One region of the Trinickia sp. HAY1-2D genome, then DNA from elsewhere that is predicted to be linked to it. Evidence: predicted binding sites of a transcription regulator. Region 1 holds the regulator's gene; the other holds the start of a gene.
What was found. Region 1 encodes NrdR, which represses ribonucleotide reductase genes. Its sites were predicted from a motif close to CACNANATNTNGTG; they were not measured.

Region 1 (7,035 bases):
CCTCGGCGATCCCCGGCGCGACGTTGGCGAGCGTTGCCTGTTGCACGTTCGCGAGACCGCGGAAGGCGTTCATGATCCCCCATACGGTACCGAACAAGCCGATATATGGGCTCACCGAGCCGACCGATGCCAAGAACGCGAGATTGGCTTCGAGTGCGTCCATTTCACGCTGAAACGCTGCGCGCATGGCACGCCTCGCGCCATCCAGGATCGCGCCGGGATCGTTCAGGCGCTTTTCCTTGCCTTTCAAGAATTCACGCATGCCCGATTCGAAAATTCTCTCGAGCGCGCCGATCGTATGGCGGTTGTTCGCCGCGCTCTGATAGAGCGCTTGCAGATCGCCGCCCGACCAGAAGTCGCGTTCGAACTGTTCAGTTTGCGCGCGGGCGCGCCGAATGGCAAACCACTTGCGGAAGATAAACGTCCAGGACATCAGGGACAGCAGCAGCAAGAGCCCCATGACGGCCTGCGCGAGGACGCTCGCGTTGAGGACAAGAGAAATAATCGACAGATCTTGTGCGTTGTTCATAGATATTTTGCTTTTGCATCCGAAGGGCGGCCATCATGGGCGGCAAGCCGCCGAAGCGGTCCCAGTCGGCAACCTGAAAGCTCGGCGGCACGCGCAGCCGAGCTCCATTGGGTAACGATGCGGACAATACAAGGCCACTGACGAACTCTCAACGGTGTTCATGCATCGGCCGTTGACATTCCGGCGTGCACGACTCCGGGGCCTCGCCGCAGCGCTGCGAGCACGTCGGGTGGAATGGGCGCGGGTTTGAACGTGGCGCGCTCGACGCAGGCGACGCGAATCTCGCCGGTGGCAAGCAGGCGATCGTCGCACCACGCGTGTTGCACGAAATCGACACTCGCGCGACCAAGCCGCTCGATGTGGCTCTCGATCGTGAGCAGATCGTCCAGACGCGCGGGCGCTCGATAGTCGAGCGCCGTGCCGCGTACGACGAAGACGATCCCGATCTCCCGGTCGAGGCGGCCTTGTTCGATGCCGCACGCGCGGAGCCATTCGGTTCTCGCGCGCTCGAAGAACTTAAGGTAGTTCGCGTAAAAGACGATGCCGCCCGCATCCGTATCTTCGTAATACACGCGCAGCGGCCATAAAAAGCCGCGGCCCGTTGCTGGGCGACTGCTAGGCATATTCATGGGCGCATTTTACCGGAACCCGTACGACCATCTCGAAATTACATGTCGAGCGCAGGACGCAGGGCACCGGATACGGTCGTCCGGCCATGCCTACGCGCTCGGACCGTGGGCGTTGCCGAGCGGTTTCAGCCACGATGGATCGACAGGCCCGCGAACGATTGCGCCACCGGCATCAGCTCGATCGTATTGACGTTCATGTGGGCGGGCAGCGTGGCGATCCAGTAGATCGAATCGGCGATGTCTTGCGGCGAAAGCGGCGTTACACCGCGGTAGAGGCCGGCTGCCTTGGTGTCGTCTCCCTTGAAACGCACGTTCGAAAACTCCGTGCCGCCGCAGAGCCCCGGCTCCACGCAGGTGACGCGTACGGCCGTACCCGAGAGGTCGGCGCGCAGATTCAGGCTGAACTGGTGCACGAAAGCCTTCGTTGCCCCGTAGACGTTGCCGCCCGAATACGGGTAGCTGCCCGCCGTCGAGCCGAGGTTGAATATATGGCCGCGATTGCGCTCGACCATTCCTGGCAGCAGAGCATGCGTGACGGCGGCGAGGCCGGTGCAGTTCGTCTCGATCATCCGGGACCAATCGTCGAGATCGGCCCGCTGTGCGGGTTCCAGTCCAAGGGCGAGCCCCGCATTGTTGACGAGCACGTCCACGGACGCGAACGCCTCGGGCAGCCGCCCCGGCAACGCTTGTATGGCGGCGCGGTCGCACACGTCGAGCTCGAGCGGCAAAAGTGCCGGTCCAAGCTCCTCGGCGAGCGCCTCCAGGCGATCGAGGCGGCGAGCGGTGGCGATCACGCGGTGGCCGCCATTGACGAAACTGCGAGCGATGGCGGCGCCGAAGCCGGCGGATGCGCCCGTGACTAAAACGATCATTGCTGCTCCTGACTGGTCGAACCCGGCAGGCCTCATGGCCTTGCCGGTATAAGCAAGAACTACCGAAGGCGAAAAACGGAACGGGCCGATGATACCCGCCGTACCCCGGTCGCGGTATGAATGCTCCCGATTCTTTCGAAATGCTTTCCATTGGGCTGCGGGCGCGCGCCGAGGGCTCCGGCTACCTTTCGCGGGAGGGTCGGCGCGGGAAGCGGTGCGCGCAAGCGCGCCGCGATGCGGCCGTGCTGGCACTGTGGCCGGCCAATTGCCTATTGGTTGCGCTGCCAGTACACTAACGCGCTCAGCCCTTGCGTAACTGGCGATAACACCCTCCGGGGTCAAGGTGGAGCGACCCACCGTGAAGCGCAAGGTGCCGTTTTGCCGTTCGCCTGGGCAGCCGAAAACCGCGCGCGTTCGCTTGCGCAGCGGCGGTTGCCCCGCGGGTGCAACGGAGCTTCGACCATTCGAATTTTCCGCCACGCCAGTGCCGGCCCCTCCGCCATCCAGTGCAAGCGTACGTTCGTATGCATTCCGCGCATTTCGGCCAACCTGTAAACCTTCAACGGAATCCGTATGTTTGACAGAGCCCAAAGCACCATTGCCGCCATCGATCCCGAGATCTGGCAAGCGATCGAACAGGAAAACCGCCGTCAGGAAGAACACATCGAACTGATCGCATCGGAAAACTACACGAGTCCGGCCGTGATGGCCGCCCAGGGCTCGCAGCTCACCAACAAATACGCCGAAGGCTATCCGGGCAAGCGCTATTACGGTGGCTGCGAATACGTCGACATCGTCGAGCGACTGGCCATCGAGCGCGTGAAGGCGATCTTCGGCGCCGAGGCCGCGAACGTGCAGCCGAACTCCGGCTCGCAGGCGAATCAGGGTGTCTTTTTCGCGATGCTCAAGCCGGGCGATACGATCATGGGCATGAGCCTCGCCGAAGGCGGTCACCTGACGCATGGCTCGCCGGTCAACATGTCGGGCAAGTGGTTCAATGTGGTCAGCTACGGCTTGAACGAGGCGGAAGACATCGACTACGACGCCGCGGCCAAGCTTGCCGAGGAGCACAAGCCGAAGCTGATCGTTGCCGGCGCATCGGCGTTCGCGCTGAAGATCGACTTCGAGCGCCTCGCGAAGATCGCGAAATCGGTCGGCGCGTATTTGATGGTGGATATGGCGCACTATGCGGGGCTCATCGCCGCCGGTGTGTATCCCAATCCGGTTCCCCATGCCGATTTCGTCACGACGACGACCCACAAGAGCCTGCGCGGCCCGCGCGGCGGCGTGATCCTGATGAAGGCCGAATACGAGAAGCAGATCAATTCGGCCATCTTCCCCGGCATTCAGGGCGGCCCGCTCATGCATGTGATCGCCGCGAAGGCTGTCGCATTCAAGGAGGCGCTCTCGCCTGAGTTCAAGGCCTACCAGCAGCGCGTGGTCGATAATGCGCGCGTGCTGGCCGAGACGCTCGTCAAGCGCGGCTTGCGCATCGTGTCGGGCCGTACGGAAAGCCACGTGATGCTGGTCGACCTGCGCGCGAAGAACATCACCGGCAAGGCGGCTGAAGCCGCGCTGGGCGCGGCGCATATCACCGTCAACAAGAACGCGATTCCGAACGATCCGGAAAAGCCGTTCGTCACGAGCGGGATCCGCCTCGGTTCGCCCGCCATGACGACGCGTGGCTTCGGTGCGCAAGAAGCGGAGCAAGTGGGGAATCTGATTGCCGACGTGCTCGAGAACCCGGAAGACGCGGGGACGATCGAGCGCGTGCGCGCGCAGGTTGCCGAACTCACCAAGCGCTTCCCGGTTTATCGCTGAGCCACCATGCGCTGCCCCTTTTGCCGGCACGAGGATACCCAGGTCGTCGATTCGCGCGTATCCGAGGACGGCGCCGCGATTCGGCGCCGCCGCCGGTGTCCGGCCTGCGACAAGCGTTTCACGACTTACGAGCGAGTCGAGCTCATGTTGCCGGCGGTGGTGAAAAAGGATGGCAGCCGCACCGAATTCGATCGCCGCAAGATTGTCGCGAGCATGCAACTGGCGCTTAGAAAGCGCCCGGTTGCGGCGGACGCGATCGACGCGGCGGTTGCCCGCATCGAGTATCAATTGCTGGGCAGCGGCGAACGCGAAGTGCGCAGCGAGCGCCTTGGCGAGCTCGTGATGAACGAGCTGCGTCAGCTCGATACCATCGCTTACGTTCGCTTTGCATCGGTCTACCGGCGCTTCGAGGATGTATCCGAATTCGAGGACGTCATCGAAGAGTTTCGTCGCGCCGCTCCCGCCAAACCGTCGCGCAAGCGTTGATCGGTCTAGTCGTTTCATCGTTTTCATTCCCTTGCATATTGACGTGACGCGCCATTGTCGGCGCGTCGATACTTGCTCGCCACTCGGCCGAACGGACGATGGTGCTGTACGTGCACGTCCGCTAGATTGATCGAATCGAACAACGGACAACGGAGCTGGGAATGCGGTTCGGTGCAAGCGGAGCAGGCATTGAGCGCCGACGTGCGCGGCACGCGCGCGGATTCACATTCGTCGAAACGCTGATCGTCTGCGCCGTGATGCTGTTGCTCGCGACGCTGGCGATACCGTCGTTTGCGACCTGGCAGCAACGCCAGCGCGTCGAAGCGAGCACGCGCATGCTGCTGGCGAGCATGTCGTACGCGCGCAGCGAAGCGGTTCGTATCGGTTTGCCGGTCGTGATTTGCCGCACTGATGGTGACGGACGATGCGTCCATAACGGCGCACACGACTTCGGCCGGGACCGTGTCCCCGTCGATTGGGCGACGGGTTGGGTCGTCGCGCTTGAAACCGGTTACGGACAGCGGGTATTGCGCACGCATGTTCCGGCGCCCGGCGTGCGGATCCGCGGCGCCGCGCATGCGATCCGGTTTCGCCCGCCGGCCGGACAGGTGATCGGCGGGTTTCGCAGCTTCGAGATCGCGCCGACAGGCGCTCGTCATGGCGCGTCTGCGCAAGCCGCGAGGCGCTGCGTTTCGATCGCTGCCGGCGGCCGGGCGAGGGTGGGCGCCGAGTGCGGGCGGCACGTATGAATGCCTCGCCGCGAATCCCGGGCCGGCAAACCGGAGGCTCGCTGCTTGAAGTTGCGATCGCACTGGGCATCGCCGCGTTGTCTCTTGTTGGCACGATCTCGAGCCAGTTCGTGGCCGTGCGTACCGAAAAGAGTTCTGCGCAGCGCGAGGTGGCATCGCTGATTGCGGCTTCGGCCGCCGATGCGCTGCGCGAACGATCCGCGGCAGCGGGTGAGATCGAGTACTGGCGTGTCCAGGCCATGCAGGCATTGCCGCGTGGCGACATCGTCGTACGGGATGCAGGTAGCGGTGCCGCATTCGTCGCCGTGCGCTGGGCGAGTTCGCAAGCGGGTGGGCACGCGCTTGGGCGAGCGCGCCCTATACGTTTCGACGGATGTCCGCCCGAGTTCGCCGCCCCCGAGGTTTCTTGCAGCGTAGCGCCTCTGTTTCTGGGGGCGACGCCATGAGGCTGGGCGCTTCGCGCGGGGCGAAATCAATGAGGCGCGGCTCAGTGGGGAGGCGCAGCCGCGGGCATACGCTCATCGAGTTGATGGTTGCAACGGCACTGGGGCTCGTCGTCGTGGCGATGATCGCGTCGCTCTACCATACGGTGCGTCAGTTTTACGCCGCGTCTGCCTATACGGCGCTGATGCGCGAGGCCGGCATGACAGCCCTGTTGCTGATGAGCGAGCAGATCCAGATGGCGGGGTTTGTGCCGCCAGGGTTGCCGGCGCTGTCGGGAGATGTCGCGCCGGGACTATTCGGCTGTACGTCGGGATATCCGGTCGAAACGGCGGGCGGGCTTCGTTGCGAGCGCGATGCGAGCGGCTCCGACGGCATCGTTATCCGCTATGTCGACGACGCCGTGGCGACGTGGCCTACCGAGGCGGGGCAAACGACGGATTGCCTGGGGCAGGGTATCGGGCGAGCCGGAGAGTCGGTCGTCGTCTCCAATCGTTTTTTCGTGGGGACATCGCGGGATGGCGGCACCCCCGAGCTTTATTGCGAAGGCAACGGCGGTCTTGCCCGGCAACCGGCTGTTGCGGGTGTCGAACGGCTGGCTTTCAGGTATTGGATACGCGGGGCCGCCCGAGCCGTTCGTGCCGATGCCGTCGCGCCGAACGATTGGCAGCACGTCACTGCCGTGGATATCTGTGTGCGTGTCCGCGGGAGGCGGACGGACGCACGCGGCCAGCACGTCGATTGCGACCCGGTGGCGACGCGCTATTTCGACGGTCACGCTCGGCAGGTATTCCGGCGCCGCGTTGCGGTACGGAATCACGAGCAGGCGGGCCGATGAGCAATGCGTCGGCATACGGTCTGGTGCCACGGACCCATCGCGCCTGCCGTCTTGCCCGGCAGGCATCCGGGGCGGCGTTGCCGGTTGCGCTCATGCTGACGTCGATGCTATCGGCGGCGGCCATCGCCTCGTTCGACGCGACCATCATGGGTGTGCGGCGCGCATCGAACTTCGAGGATGCGCTGCATAGCATGCAGGCGGCCAATGTCGCGCTCGAGCTTTGCCTCCGCGAGCACGAGGCCGGCCGCGCGCCGCTGCTGCTGCCGAGCCGCGCGGAGGCGATGCGTTGGCAAGAGCGCGATCCGTTCGCCGATGCCGCTGCATTTGCGCCGCTACCGAACTGGCCCGGTGGTCGCAGGCCGCCTCAGTGTCTGATCGAAGGGCTGCGCATTGCGGAGCGGCCGCACGCGCGGGGATTTGTGGTCACGGCGAGAGGCTTTGGCGCAAGCGTGGATGCGCAAGCGTGGGCACAGGTCTTCGTGGTTCGCGAAGCGGGTAAGGAATCGCGTCACTGGCGCCGCATCGCGAGGAGACGGTAATTGAACGCCAGGGACGCTACGCGCACGCCGGCTCGCTGGGCCGCGGCATTCTCTCTGATGGAGTTGGTGATTGCGCTGGCGATCGTCGCTGCGTTGGCCGCTTACGCGCTGCCGAGTTACCGCGAGCATGT
Region 2 (7,035 bases), 2.1 Mb from region 1:
CGCAGGCCGCACCGTGGGTCCAAACGTACAAGTGGGCGATCCTGTGCTTCGTCGCCGTGGGCGTATGGAACACCGTAGGCGCCGGGCTGCTCGGATTCTCGATCAACCCGCCGATTTCGCTCTATTACGTACAGGGGCTCAACATGACGCCCGCGCACGGCCATGCTGCCCTGTTCGGCGTCTATGGGATGCTGGGTATCGGGCTCATGCTGTTCTGCCTGCGCGGCCTGTCGCCCCGCGAAGCGTGGGACGACACGCTGCTCAAGCCGGCATTCTGGATGCTCAACATCGGCCTGTTCATGATGGTGTTCCTCTCCATCCTGCCCTCGGGCATCTACGAGGCGTGGGCCAGCGTCAGCAAGGGGCTCTGGTATGCGCGCTCACCCGAGATCGTGCACGCACCGATCATGCAGGCGCTCGTGTGGATCCGCGTCCCGGGCGACATCGTCTTCGCTGCCGGCGTGCTCTATTTGGGCTGGTTCGCGCTGCGTCTGCTGCGCCGCGTGCGGCCCGCACATCCGGCCGAGGCAGCCGTCGAACGCGCGGCCCATCGCGTCTGAGACGACGCGAGCACGCGCCCCACGCCCTGACGGCCGGATGCTCGCGTCCGGCCGCCCAACCGTCCCACGCTCAATAAAGCCCCGCGGAGAACGACTATGGAGCCCTTACCGATCCCTACCAGCGCCCCGTCGGCGCGCGAGCAGATTCGCGAGGCGCTGCGGCACGTGATCGATCCGGAGATCGGCGTGAACATCGTCGATCTCGGGCTCGTTTACGACATCGAGCAGCGTACCGAAGGCTGGCGCATCGCGCTCACCATGACTTCGCCCGCCTGCCCGATGGGGCAGTCGATTCTCGACGACGTGCACGCGGTCATCGATGCCGCGTTGCAGGTGGGCACGATCGTCGACATCGATCTCGTCTGGGAGCCGCCGTGGCAACCCGAGATGATGAGCGACGCCGCTCGCGATGCGCTCGGTTGGAGCGACGATTGAAGCATACGTCGCCCGCCGGTACAGCCGAAACCGGCGCCCGTGCAACGTGGGGGCGCGCCACGCAAACGGGCGTGCGGATTGCGTTCGCAGGCTCCATCGCTGTCGCGTTCGTATGCGGCATTGCAGCCGGTCTCGCTCGCTTCGGCATCGCCCTGCCGCCCCACGCGCTGTCGAGCGCTGCTTGGCACGGTGTGCTCGTCCTGCCCGTCTTCTTCGGCGCAGTCGTCAGTCTCGAGCGCGCAGTCGCGCTCCGGGCAGGCCCGCACCTCTGTGCCCCCGCGTGCGCAGCCGCCGCGGGCCTCGTGCTGCTGGCCGGCGCGCCGCCCGCCTGGGCCCAGGCTCTTCTGGTCATCGCGGCGACGGCCGCGCTTGCGAGCATGGCCGGGTTGCTTCGCCGGCAGCCGGCATTGCATCTTTTCGTGCTCGCGCTCGGCGTGTCGAGCTGGTGGGCAGGCAACGTTCTGTGGCTTGCGACTCAGGCGCCGCTGCGGGCCGTGCCGAATTGGCTGGCGTTTCTCGTCTTGACGATCGCGGCGGAAAGACTCGAGCTCACGCGCATGCGGCGAACCCCACCGCGCGCGCGGGTGACGTTCGTCGCCATCGCCGTCGTCATCTTCCTCTCAGCCAGTGCCTCGCCGTATGCGCCGGAGCCCGCGTTGCGCGCATTCTCCGCAGCGCTGGTCGCACTGGCACTATGGCTGACCCGCCATGACATCGCGCGCGTTACCGTGCGTCAGCACGGACTCACGCGTTTTATTGCCGTCTGTCTGTTGTCGGGCTATGGCTGGCTCGCATTGAGCGGGGTGCTCGGCTTGCTCGGTTCATGGGACGCCGGGCATCCGTGGCACGACGCGGCGCTGCATGCGCTCACGCTCGGCTTCGTCATGTCGATGGCGCTCGGGCACGCACCGATCGTCCTGCCGGCGCTCACACGGCTGCGCGTGCGTTATCGCCCTCTCTTCTATCTGCCGCTCGCTGCGTTGCATGCGGCGCTCGCCCTGCGCATCGGCGGCGCGCTCGCGCAGGCATTTGTGCTACACCGCGCCGGCGCAATCGGCAACGCCGCGGCGCTGGCGCTGTTCATCGTCGTCATGTTCTCGTCGATGTCACTTCCACTCAGGAGTCCGCAATGACCAATGCCAATCCCAATACGACCTATGCCTTCGATGTCCGCGGCATTGCCAAGCGCTTGCGCCACGCCGCCATTTTCGGGGCGCTCGAAACGCTCGACCATGGGGAGACCATGCGCTTCATCAACGACCACGATCCTCTGCCGCTGCTCAATCAAATGCAACAGCGGTACGGCGATCAGGTCCACATCGAATACGTGGAGCGCACGCCGGAGCGTGTCGTGATCGACTTCGGCATCAGGCTCGCGCCGAACGAAAGCGCGGCGCCCGCGCAAGCGTCGGCTGCCGGATGCGCAGGCGGTGGAACCGGCGCGTGCGGTTGCAGCGGCTAATGGCGAAGGGCAATCGGCCGGGCGCCACGCTCGCGGCCGGCTCATAACTTAACGCAGGTCAAGTAGACGCAAGAATATAGGCGAGCGGCGTTGACCACGCTATATGTAGTGCATACGATGAGCAACATCACAATATATTGTGCTCATCGAGGCTCACATGGACCACGGACCGATACCCGCTCACCTTCTTCAAGCCGGCCGTCACGCATACGCACACGCCGCGCAGGCGCAACGGCACGCCAAGCCGCAAGTCGACGTGGCCTCCGCCATCGAGGAGTATCTCGAGCGCCGCGATTGGCGCGTCAATGCCAATGCAAATCAAGGCTATTCGCTCGGCGGCCTGATCCTCAACATCTCGGGCAAGCTCGTCGCGAACTACTGGCTGAGCCACGTCTATCCGCCCGCCGTCGGCCAGGCCCATCGCGACGCCGACTTGCACATCCATGACCTCGACATGCTTTCGGGCTACTGCGCGGGTTGGTCGCTGCGCACGCTGCTCACCGAGGGGCTCAACGGGGTGCCCGGCAAGGTGGAAGCGGCACCGCCCAAACACATGTCGAGCGCAGTCGGGCAAATCGTCAACTTTCTGGGCACGCTGCAAAACGAATGGGCCGGCGCCCAAGCGTTCAGCTCGTTCGACACCTACATGGCGCCGTTCGTGCGCAAGGATCGGTTGAGCTACGAGGAAGTGCGCCAATACGTTCAGGAACTCATCTACAACCTGAACGTGCCGTCGCGCTGGGGCACGCAAACGCCGTTCACGAATCTCACGTTCGATTGGGTGTGCCCCGAAGATCTACGCGAGCAGGTGCCGGTCGTCGGCGGGAAGGAAATGGACTTCCGCTACGGCGATCTGCAGGCCGAGATGGACATGATCAATCGTGCCTACATCGAAGTGATGCAAGCCGGCGACGCGAAAGGCCGCGTCTTCACGTTTCCGATTCCGACTTACAACATCACGGCCGACTTCGATTGGGACAGTCCGAACGCCACGCGATTGTTCGAGATGACCGCGCGCTACGGCCTGCCGTATTTCCAGAACTTCATCAACTCGGAATTGAAACCGAACATGATCCGGTCGATGTGTTGCCGGCTGCAGCTCGATCTGCGCGAGTTGCTCAAGCGCGGCAACGGCCTGTTCGGCTCGGCCGAGCAGACTGGATCGATCGGCGTCGTGACATTGAACTGCGCGCGGCTCGGCCATCTTTATGCCTGCAACGAAGGTGCGCTCATGGCTCGCGTCGACGCGTTGCTCGAACTCGGCAAGGAGAGTTTGGAAATAAAACGTCGCGTGATTCAGCAACTGATGGATAACGGCCTCTTTCCGTACACGAAGCGTTACCTCGGCACGCTGCGCAATCACTTCTCCACGCTCGGGGTCAACGGCATCAACGAGATGATCCGCAACTTCACGGCCGACGCGCACGATCTGACGACCGACTGGGGACATGCCTTCGCTGTCCGCCTGCTCGATCGCGTCCGCGCGAAGATGCTCGCGTTCCAGGAAGAGACCGGGCATATGTACAACCTCGAGGCCACGCCGGCCGAGGGTACGACGTACCGCTTCGCCAGGGAAGACCGCAAACGCTATCCCGGCATCCTGCAAGCAGGCACCGCCGACATGCCGTACTACACGAACTCGTCGCAGTTGCCGGTCGGCTTTACCGAAGATCCGTTCGAGGCGCTCGAGCATCAGGACGACTTGCAGCGCAAATACACGGGCGGCACGGTCCTGCATCTTTATATGACTGAGCCGCTGTCGTCGGCCGACGCCTGCCGCGAACTCGTCAAGCGTACGCTGAGCCGCTTCTCGCTCCCGTACATCACCGTCACGCCAACGTTCTCGATTTGCCCCAAGCACGGCTATTTGCCGGGCCGCCACGAGTTTTGTCCCAAATGCGACGAGGCGCTGCTTCATCGCAAATGCAATCGACCCGCAACCCCTGAACTAATGGAGCCTTGAACATGAATCACAACCACGCGACACACGCCGCCCCCGTCGAGCTTCGCGACGAAGAACGCCAACCGTGCGAGATCTGGACGCGCGTCATGGGATACCACCGGCCCGTTTCTTCGTTCAATACGGGCAAGAAAGGCGAATTCTACGAGCGCACCTATTTCACCGAGGAGGTTTCTCTTGCAACGTGACATCCCGAGCACGCCAATCGTTTGCACGGCCGCGTCGCTGCGGCCCATCAAGGTCGGCGGCGTGGCGCCGTTTACTGCCACGGATTTTCCGGGTGCGCTCGCGGCCGTCGTCTTCGTGCAGGGATGCCCATGGCGCTGCGGCTATTGTCACAACACGCATTTGCAACCGCGCACTCGGGCAGGCGCGGTAGCCTGGACCGACGTCATGCGCTTGCTGGCGCGCAGGACCGGTCTGATCGATGCTGTCGTATTCAGCGGAGGCGAGCCCACCGCGGACCCGGCGCTTGGCCGTGCGATCGGCGATGTCCGTGCGCTCGGCTTCAAAGTCGGGCTGCACAGCGCGGGCACGCATCCGCGCCGATTCGCGCAACTGCTGCCTTTGCTCGATTGGGTGGGTCTCGACATCAAGGCGCCATTCACCGACTACGAACGCGTGACGCGCGTGCGCGATAGCGGAACGTTCGCCAGACGCAGCCTCGAAGCATTACTGGCCGGCGATGTCGATTACGAATGCCGCACGACGGCGCACCCGGCGTTGCTGTCGGAGACGGACCTGCTCGTTCTGGCGCGCACGCTTGCGAATCTGGGCGTGAAAAAGTACGCCCTGCAACTCTTTCGGAAGCAGGGCTCTCGCGACGCGCAGCTGAACGCCGTCTCGCTGGCGGACTATCCGAGCGAAGGCGTGCTCGACGAAATGCGCGGACGGTTTCTATCCTTCGACGTCAGACGAGGCTGATGCGCGCTCCCGCAATTCGCTCGCGAGCCCCTCGACTTCGTTCACCACTTCGTCGGCCTGCTGCATATCGAAGTCGGCGTGAAACCGCTTGCGCACGCCGTGCTCGGCCAATTGCACATATTCGTCCGCCGCAAGCTCATGCCGCCCGAGAGAATGCTTCACGCATGCAAGCGGACATCCGTCTATCGCGATGATGGGCCTGCCCGAGTGCGCGAGCTTCAGTAGCGCCGGCACATCGCCTCCGACACCGGCGATACACGACATCTCGGCCGCACCGCGCCGATCCAGTTGTACGGCTACGTAGTTCGCCATTTGCGCCGCGCTCGAACAGCCCGAGCACGAATAAACGAGCGGTAGCACGCGGCGTTCGCCGCTCGGTGGGAAACGATCATTCGTCATAGTGGAATCGGCAATCCAGCGTCAAGCCGCCTCGTGACAGGAAGAGCAACGTTATCCGCGGGGTCCGCGGGGTCGTCGGCAGGGCTGCGCCCCGTCAACATGTACTCGATGAGCTCGCGCGCGGGACGAATCCGACTGCCGAACGGCAGCGGCTCGGAGCCGCGAAAGAAAAGCCCGCGCTTGACGTCGCCGGCGAGCGCATAGGCGAGCCGCTTATCGATGCAAAATTGCCCGTGTTTCGCGATGCCATCGCGCAGGCCGCATTGCTGCAGGCAATCGAAGCCGACTGTACACTTGCGCGGCTTGGCGACGCGCTGCAGCTTCGCTTCCTTTTCCAGGTACTCGGCAAGCCACGGCGTCAGCACCGCGCGCGCGGGCAACCCGGCGACGCTCATGAACGTTACGATCTCATCGAGCGGGGTTTCGGCGAGCACTCTCTTGAAGTTCGGATGCGCATCGCCCTCCTTGCTCACCGCGAACGGCGTACCGAGCTGAACGGCTGTCGCGCCGAGCGACACGATCTCGCGCATCTGCTCGTGCGTATGGATGCCGCCCGCGGCAATGAGCGGGATCTTCTCGCGCTCGAGCCCGAGGTCCTTGAACAGCGCGAGCGTGCCTTCGATGACTTCGCGATACGCGAAATGCGGGTTTGTGACGCTGTCGAGTGAGGGCGCGCCAAGATGCCCTGCCGCATACCGCGGGTTTTCGATCACGATGGCATCGGGCAAGCGCTGCTTGCGCATCCACTTCTTCAGCACGAGTCCGATGCCGCGCGCATCCGACAAGATCGGTATCAGCGCGACATCCGGAAAATCCGCCGTAAGCTCCGGCAAATCGAGCGGCAATCCCGCGCCGACGACGACGGCATGGGCTCCGCTTTCGCACGCGCGCCGCACATATTGCGCATACGCCGACACTGCACGCATGACATTGACGGCCACGGCTCCCTCGCCGCGCGCGAGCCGCAGCGCGGAGCGCACTTCTCGATCGAGGGCTTGCAGATTGACGGCATCGATCAGTGCACGGTCGCGCGAGCGCGCAGTCTCGGCCATCAGATCGAGGTGATGACGGCGCAGATCGACGCTGGAGATCGTTCCCATTGCGCCCAGCGAGGCAACGGTACCCGCGAGGCGATGCGCGGACACCCCCACTCCCATTCCCCCCTGGACGATGGGCAACAACGTCTTGCCCTTGATGCGCAGGGGTTCGAACACAGCCTTCGGCACTGACACAGGACGACCTCACGAAAATCGCAGTAACGGCAAGTGTGAGGTGCGTACGCAGCGCGGACCTTA

Region 2: a site for NrdR is predicted at 2,586-2,599, ahead of ACR9ZC_RS20720 (ribonucleoside triphosphate reductase). Genes of this name have one in related genera too.

Annotation. Positions count from the first base shown of each region.
Region 1 is NZ_JBPGWX010000002.1:816,329-823,363, forward strand. Features, by position in the region: gene tolQ (protein TolQ) at 1-529, opposite strand, end outside; gene ybgC (tol-pal system-associated acyl-CoA thioesterase) at 688-1,158, opposite strand; gene ACR9ZC_RS10780 (SDR family NAD(P)-dependent oxidoreductase) at 1,284-2,030, opposite strand; ZMP/ZTP riboswitch at 2,333-2,432, shown strand; gene glyA (serine hydroxymethyltransferase) at 2,604-3,851, shown strand; gene nrdR (transcriptional regulator NrdR) at 3,858-4,337, shown strand; gene ACR9ZC_RS10795 (GspH/FimT family pseudopilin) at 4,499-5,086, shown strand; gene ACR9ZC_RS10800 (type IV pilus modification PilV family protein) at 5,083-5,532, shown strand; gene ACR9ZC_RS10805 (PilW family protein) at 5,577-6,365, shown strand; gene ACR9ZC_RS10810 (pilus assembly PilX family protein) at 6,362-6,904, shown strand; gene ACR9ZC_RS10815 (type IV pilin protein) at 6,905-7,035, shown strand, end outside.
Region 2 is NZ_JBPGWX010000002.1:2,926,117-2,933,151, forward strand. Features, by position in the region: gene ACR9ZC_RS20700 (nitric-oxide reductase large subunit) at 1-560, shown strand, start outside; gene ACR9ZC_RS20705 (metal-sulfur cluster assembly factor) at 657-995, shown strand; gene ACR9ZC_RS20710 (hypothetical protein) at 1,067-2,128, shown strand; partial or broken gene ACR9ZC_RS20715 (DUF2249 domain-containing protein) at 2,125-2,367, shown strand; gene ACR9ZC_RS20720 (ribonucleoside triphosphate reductase) at 2,615-4,420, shown strand; gene nrdD (anaerobic ribonucleoside-triphosphate reductase) at 4,423-4,605, shown strand; gene ACR9ZC_RS20730 (anaerobic ribonucleoside-triphosphate reductase activating protein) at 4,622-5,341, shown strand; gene ACR9ZC_RS20735 (putative zinc-binding protein) at 5,315-5,740, opposite strand; gene ACR9ZC_RS20740 (NAD(P)H-dependent flavin oxidoreductase) at 5,737-6,972, opposite strand.